Regions from separate parts of the Halomonas sp. AOP22-C1-8 genome, predicted to be linked through region 2. Evidence: predicted binding sites of a transcription regulator. Region 2 holds the regulator's gene; the other holds the start of a gene.

Region 1 (4,160 bases), on a different contig from region 2:
GGCGTCTCGATAAAGGGTGTTTCTACCTTGGTGGCAGCCTGCTGAGCAGTGACAGTGACCGTCGTTAACTGATGAGCAGCATCCGGTGATGTTTGGGCGTAGGCGGCAGATACCGAGCCGCCTGCCAAGGCAATGGACAGCGCAAGGTGGCGATAGGAAAAGCGGTGCGGGAGCATAAGCATGACAATAATTCTCTACCGGTTATAGTAATGAGAATTATTGCTTTTTAAGGGTCTGTTGAGCTATGCAATATGCCAAATCAGCTATGCGTTATGCCAGTGTTGATGATGCGCTTAATGTGTTTTGGCCCTGCTGCTCACTTCTGTTGGCGCAACACCGAAGTGGCGTTTGAAAGCCGTCGTAAAATTGGTGGCATGGCGATAGCCACAGGCATGGGCTGTCTGTTGAACACTATAGCCTTTTTCCAAGTGGCTGTAGGCTTGTTGAAGCCGACAGTGGCGTAAGTGATCAAAAATTGAGCAGCCGTAAAGTGCACTAAATTTCTGGCGCAAGCTGCTGGAGCTCATCGCCGCACGACGAGCCAGGCCGCTCAGGCAGTAATCGGTCATTGGGTTATTGCGCAGCTCGGCATGCAATTGAGCAAGCTGTTCGCGTTCGCGGGCTTTGATGCCTCGTGCAGGTTTACCCTCTCTGGCAGGCGGCGCGGGTAAGCCGTGCCCAAGAAGCTGTAGGGCAAGCCCCTGCCAGACTAGTGAATGCCGCCAGTCGTCCAGTGGCGCTTCGCAACTCGCGCGTAGCTGAGCAAAGAGTGTGGAAGGTGGCGCCCAGGCATGCAGCTGAGGCGCTTGAGCGCTAGGCAACGCATTAGGAATTGTGGCCAGTACCGCAATATTGAGGGTACGCAGCCGTGGCTGTGCCGGTTGTTCAACGATCAACGGCGCCTGCGGGGTAAAGTGCGCGCAAAGTCCCTGCCCCGCGCCTATAGTCAGCCGCTTCTGGCCTTGGGCGATGTCAATCCAGCCTTCCAAAACAACACTTAGAAACCAGGGCACTGTCTGCGTGGAACGTGAGGCGTAGCGTTGGCGTACTTCAAGGTCGGAGAGTGTGAGATGCAGCGCAGAAGAGAGCGGCAAATCACTGACGCTGCCTTGGGCAATGGGATCGTCAATTCCCTCCCCGGCATACAGGTAGTCAATGCCGAACGTTTGGCCCAGTTGGCTAAGTGTCGATGGCGTTAACGACGTAAAGGTTGGCATCAATAAGGACCCTGCGGCTTGGTAATCCAGTGATCAACCCAGCGAGAAAACGCCGCCCAAAAGAGCGACGCTTGAAAAGAGGAGCGGTTCGTGGGTTATCCAGAGAACGCGTAAATCATCGTGATCCTACCATCAGTAGATTAAAACGCAATGATAGGTGTTCTCATTTTGGTGGCGGCAGGCGTTACCAGTGCTGTGCTTATGTATCGCTTTTCTTATCGTCGTTCAGTGTTCTGCTGGCAGCCGGTTTTGGGGCAGCGGGCGTATCGGCGTTGGGCTGAGCGCTTTCAGCGGCCTTAGTGGCGACTGGCAGGTGCTTCTCAGGCTGATTCGCTTCCATCGTAGCTTCCAACTGCGCTACTTGCCTCTCCAGGGCTTCTACCCGCGAACGCGTGCGCTGTAGAACGTCCATCAGGATATCGAAGTCTTCCCGCGATACGAGCTCCAGCCGATCAAAGGCACCACGAACCACCTGTTGAACGCCTTTCTGAATATCTTCGGGCGCTTGTGACGCATTTTGTAAGCGGTCGCCAATCTGTTGTGCCAAACGGCTAATACGATCCTGGGGCGTCATGGTTCTCTCCTTAAATAATGATGCTTTAAAAGTGGGCACTATTTTAAGGATACGCAACCCGCCGCCAGTACGCATGTATTGCGTATGGCATTGGCGCATTTATTCGTTTATCTCGTCGCCCAATCATGGTGCGCCAACCGTTCGTGCCGGTTCTTTTTTGGTGCAATCGGTTGCGCCCTACGCCTTTCGCGATCTTGGGGTGTGCGTAAAAGCGCCTTATTTTTTGTTAAGCCACTAAAAATTAAAAAGAAATTGGCTAATGGCACGGTATGCGCATTAGTAGAGCATCGCCATTTTCAGCGGCAATGCCGCTAGCCATCTAGCAGGACTTATCCAGCAGGAGAGATATGGGATGAAACTCATCACCGCCATCATTAAGCCATTCAAACTTGACGATGTTCGCGAAGCACTGGCCGACAACGGCGTGCAGGGCATTACCGTGACAGAGGTAAAAGGTTTTGGGCGTCAGAAAGGGCATACCGAGCTCTACCGGGGTGCTGAGTACGTGGTCGATTTTCTGCCCAAGGTAAAAGTAGAAGTAGCGGTTGACGATGCGCGCCTGGAAAGCGTGATGGATGCCATTTGTAATGCCGCTAACAGTGGAAAAATCGGCGATGGCAAAGTATTCGTCACGCCGCTCGACGATGTTATCCGAATTCGTACCGGTGAACGCGGCGTTGATGCCGTTTAAACAGGGGCTTACCGGGCTACTTCGTAGTTCAACGGGGAACTAACAAATGAACGAACTGGCTGATCTGAGCTACGCGCTCGACACGTTTTACTTCTTGATGTGCGGTGTATTGGTCATGTGGATGGCCGCAGGCTTCTCCATGCTTGAAGCAGGCATGGTGCGCGCTAAAAACACCGCTGAAATTCTGACGAAAAACATCGCGCTGTTTGCGATTGCCTGCACCATGTATCTGCTGGTGGGGTATCACCTCATGTACTCCAGCGGCGAAGGCGGCTTCTTGCCAAGCCTGGGCTTTCTGCTGGGTACTGAGAACAGCGTCGATTCAGTGCTGGCGGGTGGCGAAGATGCGCCGTACTACTCCATGCGCGCTGATTACTTCTTCCAGGTTGTCTTTGTGGCTACTGCCATGTCGATTGTTTCCGGTGCGGTCGCTGAGCGCATGAAACTATGGGCCTTTTTGGCCTTCGCTGTGGTCATGACCGCCTTTATCTATCCGGTTTCTGGCTACTGGACGTGGGGTGGCGGATGGCTGAGCAGCGTGGGTTACTCGGATTATGCTGGCTCGGGTATTGTTCACATGGCAGGCGCTGCCGCTGCTCTGGCAGGCGTGCTGATTCTGGGGCCGCGTAAAGGTAAGTACGGTAAAGATGGCGCTATCCATGCCATTCCCGGTGCCAACATGCCGTTGGCAACGCTGGGTACGTTCATTTTGTGGATGGGTTGGTTCGGTTTCAACGGTGGCTCTGAGCTAAAAGTCTCGGATATCGAGTCGGCCAACAACGTCGCCCAGGTGTTTGCCAATACCAATGCGGCCGCTGCTGGCGGTGTGATTGCCGCGCTGGTCCTGGCCAAACTGTGGTTCCGTAAAGCGGACCTGACCATGGCGCTTAACGGTGCGCTGGCTGGCCTGGTGGCGATTACCGCTGACCCGCTCTCGCCAACGGCATTAGGTGCCACCATTATCGGTGCGGTGGGCGGTGCTATTGTGGTCGTAGCGATTGTATCGCTTGATAAGCTCAAGCTGGATGATCCGGTCGGTGCTATTTCCGTTCACGGCGTGGCGGGTATCTGGGGCGTGCTGGCGGTGCCTATCACCAATGATGGCGCGTCCTTCAGTGCTCAAATGATGGGTATTGCGGGTATCTTCGGTTGGGTGTTTCTGACAAGCCTGGTGGTCTGGCTGGTGCTGAAAGCCATCATGGGCATCCGGGTGAGCGAAGAAGAAGAGTATGAAGGCGTGGATATCGCAGAATGCGGTCTTGAAGCCTACCCTGAGTTTAGCGTTAAGAAATAAGCATAATACTAAGCAAGTGAGCTGGCGTGCTCCTTATGGCCTTCCTTTCGGGGAAGGCCTTTTTATTCTCCGCCTGTAGCGGTGTATGCTTAGCACCAGAGGTGGCTGGCTTTCGCCGCACCCAATAGACAAGACAATGGCCACCAAGCTAGAGGATGTCTCAATGAAATTGATCTCAGCCATTATCAAGCCGTTTAAGCTTGATGACGTACGCGAATCGCTCTCCGATATCGGCGTGCAGGGCATTACTGTCACAGAAGTAAAAGGGTTTGGTCGTCAAAAGGGCCACACAGAGCTTTATCGTGGCGCTGAGTACGTGGTGGATTTCCTGCCCAAAGTGAAGCTGGAAGTCGCTGTCGATGACGATATGGTTGAGCAGGTAAT
Region 2 (4,160 bases):
TGTTAGCTGGTCCTTGCGCTGGTGGGCTACCTGGTCTGAAATGCGCCGACGCAGGTCGTGGACCGATAAGCGTGATGTATCAATCCGCAGGTCGGCCAAGTCACGTATTTCGTTGAGCGTCTCTTCCTCTTTCTCTATCGCCTCTTCAAGCGTCATATCACTGTTGCGCGTTAACGGATGGCGTCGCCGTGTCGCAGAATAGCGTTCCAGTAAAATACGTGAATCGGTGGTTAGATAGATAACCTGACAATCTATAGGCCGCGCGCGCAGCTCTTCAAGCAGTGCGGGAAGGCGCTCAAGCGCCGCTGGCAGGTTGCGGGCATCGATACTGACCGCTAGATGTGTACGTTCACCCTCGTCACGGAGTTCGTCAATCAAAGAACCAAGCAACATGGCGGGGAGATTATCAATGGCGTAATAGCCAATATCTTCCAGCGCTTGTAATGCGATTGATTTGCCAGAGCCAGAGCGGCCGCTAATAATCACCAGTTGCATAGTGGCTCTCTCTGATTGAACGTATAAAAGGGATAACGCATGAAAATGTGTTAGTCGTTATGGGCGATTATGGAGCGGCCTGTTCGCGAATCTTGCCCATTAGCAGGTCAAGCAAATCGTGCTGGCTGCTGGTTTTGCGTAATGCCTGGCGTGTGCTCGCATCATTCATAATGGTGGCCACTTGTCCCAAAAGCGACAAATGCGTGTCGTCAGCCTCTTCGGGAACCAGCAGCACAAAGACGAGGTCGACCGGGTCGCCATCAATAGCATCAAAATCAATAGGTTCTGATAATTTTAAAAAACCCGCAATAGGCGTAACGCAATGTGGGCTGCGCGCATGGGGGATGGCGACGCCGTTACCGATCCCCGTGCTGCCAAGACGTTCCCGGCCGATCAGTCGGCTGAAAACTTCCTGGCTATCCAGACTGGGTGTATTTTGAGCGATAAAGGTGCTGAAAAACTCCAGCACCCGCTTTTTGCTGCCCCCGGGCACGTCGTAAAGTACGCGCTCCGGGGGGAGGATGGTTTCCAACGTCATTGAATTAACGCACGCCAGCGCCTTGGGCGCGAGCTTGTGCTTTTTCCTTGTGCTTAACGAGTTGACGATCAATTTTGTCTGCTAAGGCGTCAATAGCGGCATACATATCGACATCTTCGGCGTCGGCATGTAAGTCGGCGCCTGCCGCATGAAGGGTGCACGCGGCATGTTGGCGCTCCTTCTCAATAGATAAGGTGACTTGTACCGTGGTGATGTGGTCGTAATGACGTTCGATGCGTTCAAGTTTTTCATTAACGTAGTCACGCAAGGCGTCAGTCAGTTCTACATGATGACCCGTGATATTTACTTGCATTGACGTGCTCCTTATCCATCGGACTGAATTTCGATTGTAACCCTTTTTACGGTGTTGCAAAGCCCCTGTCGCGAGTTTTGCCATTTCTCTTGTAACGACTAACGCAAACGACGACGTTCACTTGATGAGGGAATGCCCAGCGACTCACGATATTTCGCCACCGTACGGCGTGCCACTGTGATGCCGCCATCTCCCAGTAATGTCACCAAACGACTGTCCGAAAGAGGTTTGCCGGGAGGCTCATCTTGAATCAACTTTTTAAGCCGGGCGCGAATCGCGGTGCTTGAGTGGCTGTCTGCGCCATCCTGCCCGCTAATTTGGCTTGAGAAAAAGTACTTGAGTTCGAATACGCCCCGTGGGGTATGGATATATTTTTGTGTGGTGACCCGAGAAATGGTTGATTCGTGCATCTCAACCGCCTCGGCAATATCGGCAAGAATCAACGGCTTCATCGCTTCTTCACCGTGCTCTAAAAAACCGATTTGGCGAGTGATAATCTCGCGCCCTACGCGTAGAAGCGTGTCGTTGCGGCTGGACAGGCTTTTGATTAGCCAGCGCGCTTCTTGCAAGTGCTCTTTTAAAAACTGGTTATCCTGACTCTTGTCTGCACGCTTGATTAAGCTGGCGTAGTCGGGCTGGATACGCAGCCGGGGCAGGGCTTCAGGGTTAAGCTCCAGGTGCCAGCCTTCATGATCATGACGTACGACCAGGTCGGGCGTGATATAGCTATCGTCGGTGACGCCATAAGCGCTGCCTGGGCGTGGGTCCAGGCTTCGGATCAGACCGATCACATCGTCTAGCTGCTCATCGTCCAGGCTTAGGCGGCGCTTTAATAGGCGAATGTCATTTTTGCCCAGCGCTTCAAGAAACTGGCGAACCAATCGGCGCGCGGGAACCAGTAGGGGCGTGTCGTCGGGGAGCGTTGCTAACTGAAGCATCAAACATTCGCGCAAGTCACGGGCGAAGACGCCCGTTGGCTCGAACTGCTGTAAGCGCATCAGAGTGGTCTCTAACTCTCGCTGGCTGAGACCTTCGATGCTCTGAGCACGTAACCCATCGCGGATATCGTTGAGCGGCTGCGTCAGGTAGCCATTGGCGTCCAGTGCATCAATCAGACTTTCGGCGATTAGCTGCTCACGAGCCGTAAAGTCGGTCATCGCCAGCTGCCAAAGGAGATGTCCATGCAGGCTTTGTCCCGCGGCCTGGCGTTCAAAATCGGGGCCTTCGCTGCTGCCAGAGCTACCCATGTCCTGGTAAGTGTCAGACCAGTCGCTATCGACAGAGAGTTCCTCGGGAATGCTTTCTGACCACTCCTCGTCAGGTGTTTCGACGGTCGCCTGCTCGCCGAACTCGTCTTCCTGCTCCAGCATTGGGTTGGCATCCAGTGCCTGCTGAATTTCCTGACGTAGATCCAATGTCGATAGCTGTAGCAGTGCAATCGCTTGCTGCAGCTGAGGTGTCATGGTCAGCTGCGTACCGATACGCAATTGGAGAGAAGCTTTCATGACCATCTGAGAACCACTCGTTAATCGGAAAGCTTCACCCTAGTGCGAGTCATGTTGTTGTGCAAGTGCAATAAGCATGCCACTGATAAAATTTTTACTGCAGATCACTGTTTAGCGGTGAAATTAAATTCATAAGCGAAAATCAGCACCCAGGTAAACTTCCCTCACTTTTTGGTTATCAAGGATAGTCTGAGGGCTGCCGCCAGCAATAATGTGGCCGTCACCGACAATATAGGCGATATCGCAAATATCCAGTGTTTCTCGGACGTTATGATCAGTAATTAGCACGCCAATGTGGCGCTGTTTTAAGGCGCGAATAATGCTCTTGATTTCACCAACCGAGATGGGATCGACACCTGCAAATGGCTCGTCCAGCAAGATAAACGCGGGCTCTGTGGCCAAGGAGCGGGCAATTTCGACGCGCCGCCGCTCGCCGCCGGAAAGGCTCATGCCCAGGTTGTCACGGATGTGGGTAATATGAAAGTCGTCAAGCAGGGCCTCAAGCCGCTGCTCTCGTCCTGCCCTGTCCAGATCTTTGCGGGTTTCCAGAATCGCCATAATATTATCCGCAACCGATAGCTTGCGAAAAATAGACGCTTCCTGGGGTAGATAGCCAATGCCGGCCATCGCGCGTTCGTGCATGGGAACGCGGGTTAAGTCTTGCTCGTCGATACGCACCGTACCCGCATCAGACTTCACCAGGCCCACAATCATATAAAACGATGTGGTTTTACCCGCGCCGTTAGGGCCAAGCAGGCCTACCACGCTGCCTTGAGCAATCTCCAGGCTAATGTCTTTAACCACGCGGCGGCGCTTATAGCTTTTTGCCAAGTGATTGGCGTAAAGGGTTTTTATGGGTGGTGCTTCCGCAATAGACATGGTTGACTCCTATTGCGCTGGCTGAAGCGTCATACGAATACGCTGCGGCTCGCTACCGTTTACATCGGAGCGTGCCTGCACCACTTCGCGGTCAATGAAGTATTCCAGGCGGCCACCGGTAAACTGATCACCCGCTTGGGTCAGTTCGGCCTGGTCAATAAGCTCTACACGCCGCTCTGCTACGTGATAAACCACGCGGCGTGCCCATCCTTCCATCGGTGCGTCCTGATCATCGAGTTGATTGCGTAGGTAGGCGCGCTCTCCGGTGGCAATAGCGCGAGAAAGCTCACCCGCGTCGTTACGGATAATTTCAACGCGATCACCACGTAGTTGCATACTGCCTTGGCGAATATTGACATCGCCTGAATAAACGGCAGTGCCTGCACGCTGATCAAGGTCTAGCTGGTCGGCTTCTACTTCAATGGGGGCT

The links. Region 2 encodes sigma-54, which starts transcription at its own class of promoters, with help from an activator protein. Its sites were predicted from a motif close to TGGCACNNNNNTTGCTNT; they were not measured.
Region 1: the regulator sigma-54 is predicted to act here: its motif matches at 2,052-2,069, upstream of ACT3TY_RS04815 (P-II family nitrogen regulator).

What each region holds. Positions count from the first base shown of each region.
Region 1 covers NZ_JBQSYD010000006.1:17,170-21,329, forward strand. The annotation lists gene ACT3TY_RS04800 (TonB-dependent siderophore receptor) at 1-182, opposite strand, end outside; gene ACT3TY_RS04805 (helix-turn-helix transcriptional regulator) at 294-1,217, opposite strand; gene ACT3TY_RS04810 (accessory factor UbiK family protein) at 1,417-1,791, opposite strand; gene ACT3TY_RS04815 (P-II family nitrogen regulator) at 2,144-2,482, shown strand; gene ACT3TY_RS04820 (ammonium transporter) at 2,529-3,776, shown strand; gene glnK (P-II family nitrogen regulator) at 3,940-4,160, shown strand, end outside.
Region 2 covers NZ_JBQSYD010000003.1:48,429-52,588, forward strand. The annotation lists gene rapZ (RNase adapter RapZ) at 1-495, opposite strand, end outside; gene ACT3TY_RS02450 (PTS sugar transporter subunit IIA) at 563-1,033, opposite strand; gene hpf (ribosome hibernation-promoting factor, HPF/YfiA family) at 1,038-1,346, opposite strand; gene ACT3TY_RS02460 (RNA polymerase factor sigma-54) at 1,445-2,857, opposite strand; gene lptB (LPS export ABC transporter ATP-binding protein) at 2,981-3,730, opposite strand; gene lptA (lipopolysaccharide transport periplasmic protein LptA) at 3,740-4,160, opposite strand, start outside.